3 regions of the Paenibacillus sp. FSL F4-0097 genome follow, and region 3 is predicted to be linked to each of the others. Evidence: riboswitches for the same ligand, from Rfam matches in the RefSeq annotation. Region 3 holds a riboswitch; each other region holds the start of a gene.

Region 1 (4,240 bases), 300 kb from region 3:
GTCATCAGCGTTGACATGGACTATCGGGATTTCATACCCTTTGGCAATGTCACTCGCATAATGCGTAGAACGGGAATCTTCACTTTCAGTCGTAAAACCAATTCGGTTATTAACAATGATATGGATCGTCCCACCATTTTGATAACCTTGAAGTTTGCCGATATTAAGCGTTTCTGCAACAATTCCTTCACCTGGAAAAGCAGCATCACCATGCATCAGCACCGCCATAGCTTTACTGGTATCAATCTTCGGCAGTCCTGCAGTGCTCCGGTCTTCTTGTGCGGCACGAGTGAAACCTTCCACGACAGGATTGACGAATTCCAAGTGACTTGGGTTATTCGCTAGTGTTATTCTTGTGCGTACGGTTTCTCCTTCACGGACAGCACGGTCTGCACCGAGATGGTATTTCACATCACCTGTCCAGCCATAGTTAATGCCTGTGGAGCCTTCGGAAGGGAAAAGCTCCTTGTTCGGAGAATGATGAAACTCTGAAAATATGATATCATAAGGTTTGCCCAAAATATGTGCAAGGACGTTGAGGCGACCGCGATGCGCCATGCCCATCAAAATATGCTCTGCACCGTCATGTGCAGCAGCGCGTACGATTTCGTCTAACATCGGCACAAGAGCATCATTGCCTTCAAGACTGAAACGCTTCTGACCTACAAAAGTCTTGTGGAGGAAGGTTTCAAATTGCTCTACCTGAATCAGGCGGTTCAGGAGCTCTTTGCGTTCTGTATTATTCAGGGGTGCTGGTGAGCTGGTGGATTCTGCCTGTCTATTTAGCCATTGCAGTTCTTTTTCTTCATGCACATGCCCGAATTCATAGGCGATAGTCTTGGTGTATGCCTGACGCATACGTTGCACGGCATCCCACCCGGTATGCACATCATTCGGCGCATTTTCCCATATAAGCGTGGCAGGCAGTGCAATCAGGTCTTCGCGGGTCAGCCCATAGGTTTCAGGCTCAAGATATTTTGCCATGGGATTCTGATCGCGTACCAGCGGATCAATTTCAGCGGCCATATGGCCATATATACGAATATTGGCGATTAGCTTGGAAGCTCTTACTGCTTTTCTAAGCCATTCGGTGTCTCCCGAGATGCGCGGCTGAGGAGCCGGTTCGCTATCCGGAGTTAGGGGAGGGGGTCCCGAATTTGTAAAAAGCTCGCGATAATTATTTTCTACGGTGGAGGGATCTTTCACAAACTGTTCATATCTTTCTTGAATGTAGCCTAAATTGGGTCCGTAATACTTACTCCAAATGGATTCGTTATAGGGCTCTTTGGCTGCCATGAATACATCCTCCTTAACGGATGAACTCCATACGTGACATTTTGTGTCAACGCTTACTGGAGCTGTGATGATTGCGGTTTCATTTCTCATCTTATTGTGCTACTTTCAGCCACTGTAATCAATTCATTCTTTCGTCCAATACGTTCGCAAAATGGTATAGGTTAGCTTGTTCTAATGAAAAGAAGGGTGTTTCTTCTCATTACCCATTCTAAAGGCCTATTAAAATGATTCTATTATCCTTATTTTTAACTATTAGGTCAGTAAATATTTATTTTGCTAGTACAATTTATTTTATGTAACGGACGAGTATCGTGATAATCGGACAAGATCTTTGAAAAAAAATCTTTTATTTTTCGTTTTTAAAATAGAAAGTAACCAGGAATCGACACACTTTTCCGCTTTCTTTTTGTATAATGTTATTGCAGATAGTAATTTTATAGTTTTTTAAGCAGATCCTTTCGTGAAAAGGGTCCAGTAAAAGGTAAACTTGCCGAAAGGCAGGGGCACAAAGTCGCGGGTCTAAGGTAGAGATACTATGACAGCCGGATTGCCTGGGGACGTAAAATCTTAGGGGGAGATTTTTTGGAAAAGTCCAACCAGGGTAGCAACAGAGAACAGCAGTTTATTGATCTGGATCAAGAGTGGGTACATTTATTATTAGCAGCTAAGAAGGCTGGCATTAAGGCAGATGAAATCCGCCAGTTCTTTCATGAGAAAACTGTGCAGATCGTGCAGTAATACATTAGAGGGGTTACATATCGAAAAAGGGCACAGCGGTTCTTCGCTGTGTCCTTTTTCGATATGATTTAGTAGAAGAGAGGATCGTACCAGATTAGTAGGAAGTATTAATCCTTTTGATCGAGCTTCCATTTCTGATAGTCCAGAAATTCTTTGAATTCGCGTTTGCTAATGCCTGAGTCCATAGCTTCCTGCACCAATCGGAACCATTCCGAATCTAAATGTGATTCCTCTGCATCATTTGGTTCTCCATAGAGTAGGGCATGAATGGATACCTGAAGCGCGTCAGCGATCTTTTCGATAAACTGGATGGATGGATTGGATTGGATGTTTCTCTCCACGTTGCTAAGATACGACTTAGCCACATCTGCTCTGTCCGCAAGCTCAGATAGGGAGAAACCCTTGTCTAGGCGGAGCTGCTGGATACGTTGGCCCATATTCTGTGGCACTATGCTGACGCCCCTCCGTAATTTTTGTTATTAGTATAGCAAATATCAATAAATCGGACAAAGTTTATTGTAAAGAGAAGAGCAGCAATCTGCTTATCCGTGGCCGGATTCAGGATCTGCTGCTCTTCGAGTATTTTATTAAATTACTTTATTGATCTTAGTAGTCTTTTTTCGCACCTTGTTTAGCTACGAAATCCCAAGTCAGTGTTAAGCTATCGCCTTGGAAAATATTTTGATCTTGGTTATTTTCCACAAATTCGAATTGGACGGAGAAGCTGTCATTGGTACCGGCTTTAATACCGGATGCTTCGGTAAAGAGTTGATCCCAACCTGTATTTTTTACGAGATCCGGATGCTGACTTTTTAAAGCAGCAAGTGTAGTCTCATAAACTACATTTTCAGGAGAGACGATAGGTACTCCTTTATCATTATTTCTAAGGAATTTAACTTTAATGAACTCGGCTAAATCCAGGTAGTTATCTCCTTTAGCATCCGTGATTTGAGTCGATGTATTCAGAATGATAGATCCGATATCGAGCGAACCATCGTTTTTCAATTTGAAGGATTTAGTTACAGTATCACCTGGTTTCAGGTTAGGAATATTAACGATGACAGAAGGGTCGGAGTTCAGATCGAGTGTACCCGCTGCGAATGTAGCTGTGCTTTGCGCAGTGTCGCTAAAGTATGCGAAGGTTCCTCCGCCGATTAATGATAAACCCAGTGCTGCAGATGCTACGCCAAGACCCAATGTTTTCTTGATACCCATAATAAAATTCCTCCTCAAATTTGTGTTTGAATTTTTTATAAAATTTATATATTGTATCTTCCGGTTCGTAAGCGGAAGTGGACAATCAACTTAGGGCTGTGTTTCTGTTGGGGACGGTGAGGCTGGCAGTAGGGCAGCATTTTTCTTTTCTAATGCAGCTACAGCCTTCCAAGAGGTATACAGAGCATAGAGCAGAAGCATCAAGCCAGGCACGATCATGAGGACTACACTTCCAGCTTTGGAAACCGCGAAATTCATAGCGTAACCGACATAGGGTACAGTGACCCCGGTATACTGAGCTACAACATTCGCAGAACTGGTAGGGTTCATGTCGGGTGCGTCGTTGTTATCGCCTTTAGTGCGATAAACAGCTTCACCAGTAGCGTTATTGACGGTCGCTTCTACAATCCGGTGAGTAATGAGCAGATTATCTTCGTTCCTAAAGGTGATGACATCGCCTGGTTTGAAACGATTCATATCCCCTCCGGGTTTTAATGCGACAATTGAGCCTGTCTGAATTCCTGGTTCCATCGATCCTGAGAGTACGGTTTTGATCTCATATCCGAAGAAAGCAGGTTCACCACCGGAGGCCTTGGATAACACTACGGCTGCCACCAGCAGAATAAAGATCACAAGCATTAAGCTCGATAAGGTATTATTGATAATTTTTTTAATTCGCATCTTATTCTCCACCTTTCTCAGGTTGAGGGTCCGAAGGAGCTTGGGTTGCTACCGGCGGGGTAGTCGTACTGTCTTCCGCCTTTGGCGTCTCTTGTGGAGCCTCTTGCTGAGGAACATCTTTTGGAATTGTGAGCTCTTCACCAATTTCCGGCTTAACCGGGTCAGTGGCTGGGGCTTCAGGTTGTTCTTTATTTGGGGCTTCCGGAGCAGCTTCACCTGACGTTGGAGGGGTTGCCTCAGCTTTCGCTTTATCCTCGGCTTCTTGTTGCTTTTTCTCCTCAGCCAAACGTTCTTCTTCCTTCTTCGCTTC
Region 2 (4,240 bases), 380 kb from region 3:
TAGGACTGCTTATAATCGTTATTGTAGATATCCGCAGCCAGAACATCGAGTTTATCCCCACCGGGATAATATGCAGCATAAGGATCTGACCATTCATTCGGCGCATTCGGATTCCATACCCACAGTAGATTATTTAGCTTGTGTGTGTTTACAAAACGATCATAGACAATACTCCAAAGCTCTGAAAAATTGTCCTTTTTCCCCCACCAAAACCAACCGCCATTCATTTCATGGTAAGGTCGCCATAAGACTGGAACTCCGGCATCACGCAATTGTCCCAAATATCCAGCAACCTCGTCTAGATCTGAGATTAGCCTCTTATACTGAGCTGTCCCAGGTGTAACATAAGCATTAAATTTCTCTTGACTGAGACTTCTGTTTACATTGGACCATTCTGGAGATGTTCCCGGCAAACTCTGATGGAATGTCATGGCTACAATGCCACCCTCGTGATGCCATTCAATTGCACTGTCTATCACTGCTTGCCGCTGTTCTGCGATCGTCCCTTCGGATTGATTATTAATCGCCCCTAATTCATAACCATGTAGAACAGCATTTTGTCCCGAAGTATTCTTCAGCTTATGAACCAGTTCATCTGGGCTTTCTAGATAATCATGCTGGCCGGACAAAATCCCTTTGCCACGTAGATTCACCAAATTACTCAGCAGTTGCTTAGCCTCTTCAGAAGCCGATGGATTACTGGGTATAACCGGAGGTAAAGAGGAAGAAACACTCATAGCCTTCGGAAGACTCTTAACCTCTCCCCAAGGCAGCAAGGAAAAAATAATAAACACCGGTAACATAGTAAACAACAATCTGTTTTTCTTATAATATTTACGCAAATAAATCCTCCTTTCGGTAGCTGTACTGCCTCTACAGGTGCTAAATAAACATACCTGTTATCGGACAATCGTCTTCTGACCTAATGAGGACTATAGCTTAGTAGCTCTGCAATAACGCAGAGCCACTAAGGATCGACCTTTAATTTTCATCAATCAGGAGACATCCGGAAGAAAAAGTGCACTTGCTGGAACTGTCTCTTTAGCTTGACTAGCACTTTCCCACATCAAGCGGACTCTCGCATCGCCTTCATTCTCGTAATACTCCACCTTGATATCGTATAGCCGGCCAGCCTTCAGCGTTATAGTGCCCTTACGCTCAGTACCACTTTGCTTAGTCCAACTATCAATCACGGATTCCCCATTCACCCAGACACGGATACCATCATCTGAGGTAGTGTAAAATGTATATTGCTCATTATATAACGGCTTAATTTTACCGCTCCAACGTATGGAGAAACGATCAATCCCGAGGGAGGCATCCGGCGAGCCTTGCCGCCAATTGAAATCGATTATTGCATCAGTTCTATTAAGAGCTGCTGCTCCCGACAACAACATGTTGTTGTAATACTCTCCTGCAAGCCCCTTCGCGAGAGGAATTGCTGCCTCCCCCTCTTCTTCGGAAGGTGCCGGCGCTGGTGCGGCGCTAGGTGTCGGTGCCAGACCAGTATTTAATTTATCTCTGGTCAGGGTGTAGTTGCTATTCATAAATGTTTTGATTGTGTCTGCACTGTTATTTTCGTAAAGCATTTTTCCCCAGCTCATCATATACGTCCATTTACTTTGCGATTGCTGAAGCTTCTCCAGATTAGGCATTTCACCATTCTCCCCGATCGCAATCGGTTTGCCTGCGGCTAGACTCAACAAGCTGTCATAGTATTTTTGCTGGTAATCATTTTCGTATATATCTGCTGCCAGAATATCTACTTTATCAGCACCTGGATAAGTTAGCGCATAAGGATCTGACCAAACATTGGGAGCATTCGGACTCCATACCCATAACAAATTATTTAATTTATGAACGTTAACAAAACGGTCATACATTATATTCCATAGTTTAGAAAAGTTATTTTTCTTCCCCCACCAGAACCAGTTCCCGTTCATTTCATGATAGGGTCTCCAAAGCACCGGAACATTGGCATCGCGCAAGCTTTTTAAAGAGACTGCCACCTTATCAAGCTCAGCGATCAGATTATTATATTGCTTGGTACCCGGTGTAACGTAACTATCGAACTCACTCTGGCTGAGTGTTTTTTTCACATTATCCCAGTCATAAGAGGTGCCCGGCAGGTTAGCATGAAAAGTCATAGCTACGATCCCGCCCGCTTTATTCCAGTTGATGGCGCTGTTCACCACATTTTGACGTTGCCAAGCCATCGTTGCTTCGGACTGACCACTGATCGCACCCATTTCATAACCGTGAAGAGCCGCATATTGTCCGCTGGTTCCCTTCAGCATATTGTTAATTTCATCTGGACTTTCTAAATAGTCATGTTGACCAGCAATAATGCCTTTTCCTGAGATCGAGTAAAAATAGTTAAGCAGCTTTACGGCTTCAGGTGAGGCACCTGGGGTAACTGGCGTTCCAGAATTTGAAGCAGCTATGACAATAGACGGCGAAATCCCAACAGCAAGCGGAAGTGCAGTCAGAAACAGGACGAGTGACAGAAATGCACCAAACAATCGATACGTACGGTAAGCTTTCAAAATATTCTCCCTTTCGGTAGCCAGGCTGCCACTCTTTCGAAGGCCCTATAGCTTTGCGTCCCTACCTTTCGATAGGTTTGCCTTTTCAATTTAAGAGAAATAATCTCTCTTACCGTAAGTATCGACGACAATTAATGATATATTTAGTGTTTTTATGACTTTTTTTGATAATTGAGTCAATTTACCTGTTTCAAGAAATTTTGAATTGGTTAAATAGATAGGTTAGACCTATGAAATGAATTGTTGTAGTTCTATATCATTCCAGTCTAAAGTAATACGAATGTTATCTTCTTCTACTAATTCAGACCCCGTCTGTACCTCTATAAACTCAACATCCGTCAAAGCAAGGATCGCGTGTTTCGTTCCTTCCGGTATACGTACCACGTCCCCAGCCTTCACATTATGTTTTTTCTCATTCAGCACAATACTTGCTTCGCCGCTGACGATTGTCCAAATTTCACTACGCTTGCGATGTAATTGATAGCTGATATTATTCCCCTCGGATATAAAAATCCGTTTGGTCAGCACTTCATTGCCTTCATCATATTTCACATAATCAATAACTTTGTAATGGCCCCAGCGGCGTTCCTCGTACATCGGTCTCTGTTCAAAGGTCTTCAGCACTTCTTTAATCCGTGGGCTCTCAGCTTTATGGGTAACTAGAATTCCATCCGGGCTAGCCGCAATGATCAGATCCTTCGCACCAATTACCGTAATCGGAATGTCCAGCTCATTAATCAAGCAAGTCCCCTCAGAATCCGCCGTCACAAAACCTTTTCCTACATGCTTGCTGCTCATTTCCTCTGTCAGCGTATTCCACGTTCCAAGATCCTTCCAGAATCCATCATACGGCTGCACCACAATATGTTCTTCTTTCTCCACCACTTCATAATCAAAGCTGATGGAAGACAATAGCTTATACTGCTTCTGCAATTCTTCATATCCTAAAGGCAACCCTTTACGCTGCAAAATATCTAACAAGTACCCTAAACGGAAGGCAAACACTCCGCAATTCCACAATGCATTTTGCTCGATGAGCTGTTCTGCTTGTATGCGGTCTGGTTTCTCTTGAAAGTGACTCACCTTCATAAAACCATTCCCCCCCGCCTCTTCAGTGGTAGGAATAATATATCCGTATTTCTCTGAGGCATGTTCAGGAACAACACCCATTAGTGCCAGATTTGCTCCACTTTCCAGCATGGTCCCCTCAAGCATAGCTATGGTATCGAAAAAGGATGCTTCTACATAAGGGTCAACAGGCAATATTGCTACCGTCTCCGCTGGAGAAACACCTGCCACTGAATAAAGATAGGTAGCTGTTAAGGCGATAGCCGGAAAAGTATCCCGACGCTCCGGTTCAACGATAATCGGCACATGACTTCCCAGTTGGCTTTGTATCATTTCTACTTGGCCGCGGCCGGTGGCTAGATAAGATGATTCTGCCATCCCTGCTTCCTCCAGCTGTCTCCAGACACGTTGTACCATGGATTCTGGTTCACCTTGAGGGCTTTCAAGTACCTTTAGAAATTGCTTTGAACGTGAGTCGTTAGACAACGGCCATAACCGTTTACCTGAACCGCCTGATAGAAGTACCATTTTCATAGAATGAACCCTCCTTGAATGGAATGTATTAAAAGCTATGTCTTTGTTAGGTAGAATCCACTCCAAGGGATTTTGGACTTCCGATCGCTGTT
Region 3 (4,240 bases):
CCCAGATGATTCGGGAGATCTGTGAACGAGACGAGCATGTCAAGCTGATTGACTTCTCGCGTAATTTCGGACATCAGGTAGCGATTACAGCTGGCATGGACTATGCCGAAGGTCAAGCGGTTGTTGTTATTGACGCTGATCTTCAGGATCCTCCGGAGGTCATTTTGCAAATGATCGAGAAGTGGAAAGAGGGCTACGACGTTGTATATGCGAAACGCCTGAAGCGCCACGGAGAAACGATGTTCAAAAAGGTCACCGCGAAGCTTTTTTACCGCCTGCTCAGCAGTATGACAAGTGTGGATATTCCTACGGATACAGGCGATTTCCGTCTTATTGACCGTAAGGTATGTGATGTCCTGCGGGGACTTAAAGAAAAGAACCGCTATGTCCGAGGTTTGGTGAGCTGGGTTGGCTTCAAGCAGACTATGGTGGAATATGAACGGGAAGAACGTTTTGCCGGAGAAACCAAATATCCGCTGAAGAAAATGATTCGTTTTGCGTTAGATGGCATCACCTCTTTTTCACATAAGCCGCTTAAGATTGCTACGTATATTGGATTCTTCCTTTCATTCTCTAGCTTTCTCTATTTATTTTTCGTCTTGTTTCAAAAGATATTTTTCACCTCCTGGACGGTTCCGGGCTGGGCTTCCATTGTAGGCGTCAATCTGCTCTTTAACGGTATCGTTCTGATGCTGTTAGGTGTGATTGGGGAGTATATCGGACGGATTTATGACGAGTCTAAAGATAGACCGCTATACATTGTTAGTGAGACTAAAGGCTACCAGAACGAAGAACAACTGGACCGCCGGAAGGACCACAATGATGTCAGATAAGAACTTGCGTGCTGCATTCATACAGTTCCTTAAATTTAATGCCGTAGGTTTGCTCAATACGCTTATTGATTTTGTGATTTTCACATTGTTGAATTCACTAGGGATGGTATACGCATTGGCGCAGGTGATCTCCTATAGTGCAGGTACGGCGAATAGCTTTATTTTGAATAAAAAAGTAACCTTTCGTGATCGCAACCGGGGGAATAAAGAAGGCTTCGACCGCGTGCAGCTGGTCAAGTTTATCGTGCTGAATCTGGTAGTGCTCGGAATATCACTGCTGCTAATGCATCTGTTGACAGACAGACTAGGTATTCAAGTCTTGATCTCAAAGGTGCTGGTTACATTTATCACGGTGATCATCAATTTCTTTGGAAGTCGTAAATGGGTATTTTAAACATTAATTTCAGGCAGAAGGAGTTGCTATGCTTAAAGGCAAGTAGCTGTTTCTGCTTGATTTGTATATAACCATAGAAACAATATACGGAGGTGAATAACATTGCGTAAATTCTCCTATCTACTCATACTGGCTGGGATACTTATCATGTTATATCCGACAGCTAACGAATGGTACAACGACAGGCAGCAGGAGAAGTTATTAGAAACGGCTGAACTAAGCACTGCCGATAGTACTCCCCAGCCAGATTTGAAGAGCAGGTATGCTGAAGTTACTCAGCTGTTAGCAGAGGAATCGGTTCTGGATGCTCAGGCACAGCCCCAACCCCAAGAGACAGAAAAGCCTGAACCGGAGATTGAGGTCGGTGGCAAAGTAATCGCACTAATTGAAATCGGTAAGATTGATTTGAAGCTGCCTGTATTAGAAGGGGCTACAAAAGCTAATATGAAACATGCTGCAGCCCATATGAAAGAAACGGCACCCCTTGGAGAGATCGGAAATGCTGCAATCGCGGCGCATCGGGCTAGAACTACGGGTCGTTTGTTTAACAGATTGAATGAGGTTGTTGTGGGGGATGTTATCACGGTAAAGACTAGTGATCAGGTGTTTAACTATGAGGTATACGATATTTCTGTTGTAGATCCGAGTGATGTCTCCGTTCTTGACGGGAATGACAAGGATAAGATTCTTACTCTGATTACATGTGATCCGCTAGTGAATCCAACGCATCGGCTGATTGTTCATGCCAAATTAACAAAAGGAGAATAGTGAATGACAAGAAAACACAAATACCGGGAGATATTTATAAAATAATGGGTAATCTAGTAAATTAGGTCTTGTTCACAACTATAAATATGATAGTATTATACTATGAAAGCTAAACACGATAACGGCAAACCTTCCGAAAGGTAGGGACGCAAAGCTAAAGGGCCTTTTCCCGAAAGGATGGCAGCCAGCTACCGAATGAAGAGGCTTTTTTTGTTTGTTTCAAATGGATTCTATCAATTATATCTAGTAAAGCTAGAACAGATAGAGCTTATACGATAACGGCAAACCTATCGAAAGGTAGGGACGCAAAGCTAAAGGGCCTTCCCGAAAGGATGGCAGCCAGCTACCGAAAGGAGTTTTATCCGTGAAAAAGGTTTATTTTATGCTGGTGGCGTTATTCGTCCTAATGACTTCAGTTCCGATAAGTACAGCTCAAGCTGCAAGTGCAGATGCCAGCTGGCTGATTACATCCAAAGTGGCTCAAGGTGTTATTGGTATTAACTATGATATTCCGAAAGATAAAAGAATCAAACTCATGATCACCAAAGATAACAGCAGCTATACATATAACTTGTATGCTTCTGGACAAGCTGAGGACTTCCCTTTGCAACAAGGAAATGGGACTTATAAGGTTTCTGTTCTGGAGAATACAACCGGCAATAAATATAAAGCGTTATATTCCGAAGTAGTAGACGTAACCATGAGTGACTCGAATTCCGTATATTTGGGCTCCGTACAGAATGTGAAATGGAGTTCTTCTGATAAAGCGATTGTCAAAGCTAAACAATTAGTACAAGGCAAAACAACAGACGAAGAGAAAGTTAAAGCGATCTATAACTATGTAGTTGCGAATGTACAATATGATTACTCTCTTGCTAATAGTGTAACTACTGATTATATTCCAAGCATCGATAAGACATTGACTACTAAAAAAGGGATTTGCTATGATTACGCTTCTCTTTTTGCCGCAATGCTGCGGAGTGTAGATGTTCCTGCTAAGTTGGTAATGGGGAATACAAGCTACGTTACGCAATATCATGCCTGGAACGAAGTGTTGCTTAATGGGAAGTGGGTTACCATTGATACTACAGTGGATGCAGGACTTGCAAAGAGTGATAAGAAAACCGATTTAATTAAAGCCTCAAGCAAATATACTGCGGCAAAATACTATTAAATTCGTTGCTATAAACATAACTCTATTAAATAAACAACTAGCTTAATTATTAAGCTAGTTGTTTATTTTTATATTAGGGGTTGCTTTTCTATTAATAGTTGGGGTATTATAGGTAAGCGTTGTTAGACAGCGTACAGGCGATACAAACGAGGCTGATAAAAAGCTTCGAAAAATAAAGCTTGCATTTCTGAAAACAACATGATATATTATAAGAGTTGCTGCTGAGACATTAAACGGCGTCAACGAGAACTTGATCTTTGAAAACTGAACAACGAGTGAGTAGGAAATCACGTAAGTGATATCCAAAATTAGAGAATTAATTTTCTCGTCAGATGTTTCAAAATGAGCATATCGCTCTTTTCAATACTAATTGGAGAGTTTGATCCTGGCTCAGGACGAACGCTGGCGGCGTGCCTAATACATGCAAGTCGAGCGGAGTTATTTTGAAAGCTTGCTTTCAAAATAACTTAGCGGCGGACGGGTGAGTAACACGTAGGCAACCTGCCCTTCAGACTGGGATAACTACCGGAAACGGTAGCTAATACCGGATAATTTCTTTTTTCTCCTGAGAGAAGAATGAAAGACGGAGCAATCTGTCACTGAGGGATGGGCCTGCGGCGCATTAGCTAGTTGGTGGGGTAACGGCCCACCAAGGCGACGATGCGTAGCCGACCTGAGAGGGTGAACGGCCACACTGGGACTGAGACACGGCCCAGACTCCTACGGGAGGCAGCAGTAGGGAATCTTCCGCAATGGGCGAAAGCCTGACGGAGCAACGCCGCGTGAGTGATGAAGGTTTTCGGATCGTAAAGCTCTGTTGCCAGGGAAGAACGTCCGGTAGAGTAACTGCTACCGGAGTGACGGTACCTGAGAAGAAAGCCCCGGCTAACTACGTGCCAGCAGCCGCGGTAATACGTAGGGGGCAAGCGTTGTCCGGAATTATTGGGCGTAAAGCGCGCGCAGGCGGCTATTTAAGTCTGGTGTTTAAACCTTGGGCTCAACCTGAGGTCGCACTGGAAACTGGGTGGCTTGAGTACAGAAGAGGAAAGTGGAATTCCACGTGTAGCGGTG

Evidence for each region. A riboswitch is a leader RNA that binds a small molecule or an ion and turns the genes downstream of it on or off. The one in region 3 is predicted to bind cyclic di-GMP.
Region 1: it holds a riboswitch for cyclic di-GMP, as region 3 does, so the genes downstream of both, MHH86_RS01815 (anti-repressor SinI family protein) here and MHH86_RS03160 (transglutaminase-like domain-containing protein) in region 3, are expected to answer to the same signal.
Region 2: it holds a riboswitch for cyclic di-GMP, as region 3 does, so the genes downstream of both, MHH86_RS04730 (glycosyl hydrolase) here and MHH86_RS03160 (transglutaminase-like domain-containing protein) in region 3, are expected to answer to the same signal.

Annotation. Positions count from the first base shown of each region.
Region 1 covers NZ_CP151965.1:409,486-413,725, forward strand. Annotated here, with positions in the region: gene MHH86_RS01810 (2-oxoglutarate dehydrogenase E1 component) at 1-1,296, opposite strand, end outside; cyclic di-GMP riboswitch class I at 1,767-1,851, shown strand; gene MHH86_RS01815 (anti-repressor SinI family protein) at 1,879-2,034, shown strand; gene MHH86_RS01820 (helix-turn-helix domain-containing protein) at 2,142-2,471, opposite strand; gene MHH86_RS01825 (TasA family protein) at 2,641-3,249, opposite strand; gene MHH86_RS01830 (signal peptidase I) at 3,340-3,930, opposite strand; gene MHH86_RS01835 (hypothetical protein) at 3,932-4,240, opposite strand, start outside.
Region 2 covers NZ_CP151965.1:1,097,796-1,102,035, reverse strand. Annotated here, with positions in the region: gene MHH86_RS04735 (glycosyl hydrolase) at 1-842, opposite strand, end outside; gene MHH86_RS04730 (glycosyl hydrolase) at 996-2,546, opposite strand; cyclic di-GMP riboswitch class I at 2,559-2,638, opposite strand; gene MHH86_RS04725 (sugar phosphate nucleotidyltransferase) at 2,775-4,148, opposite strand.
Region 3 covers NZ_CP151965.1:714,312-718,551, forward strand. Annotated here, with positions in the region: gene MHH86_RS03145 (glycosyltransferase family 2 protein) at 1-833, shown strand, start outside; gene MHH86_RS03150 (GtrA family protein) at 820-1,227, shown strand; gene MHH86_RS03155 (class D sortase) at 1,330-1,995, shown strand; cyclic di-GMP riboswitch class I at 2,109-2,191, shown strand; cyclic di-GMP riboswitch class I at 2,266-2,346, shown strand; gene MHH86_RS03160 (transglutaminase-like domain-containing protein) at 2,360-3,169, shown strand; rRNA gene MHH86_RS03165 (16S ribosomal RNA) at 3,537-4,240, shown strand, end outside.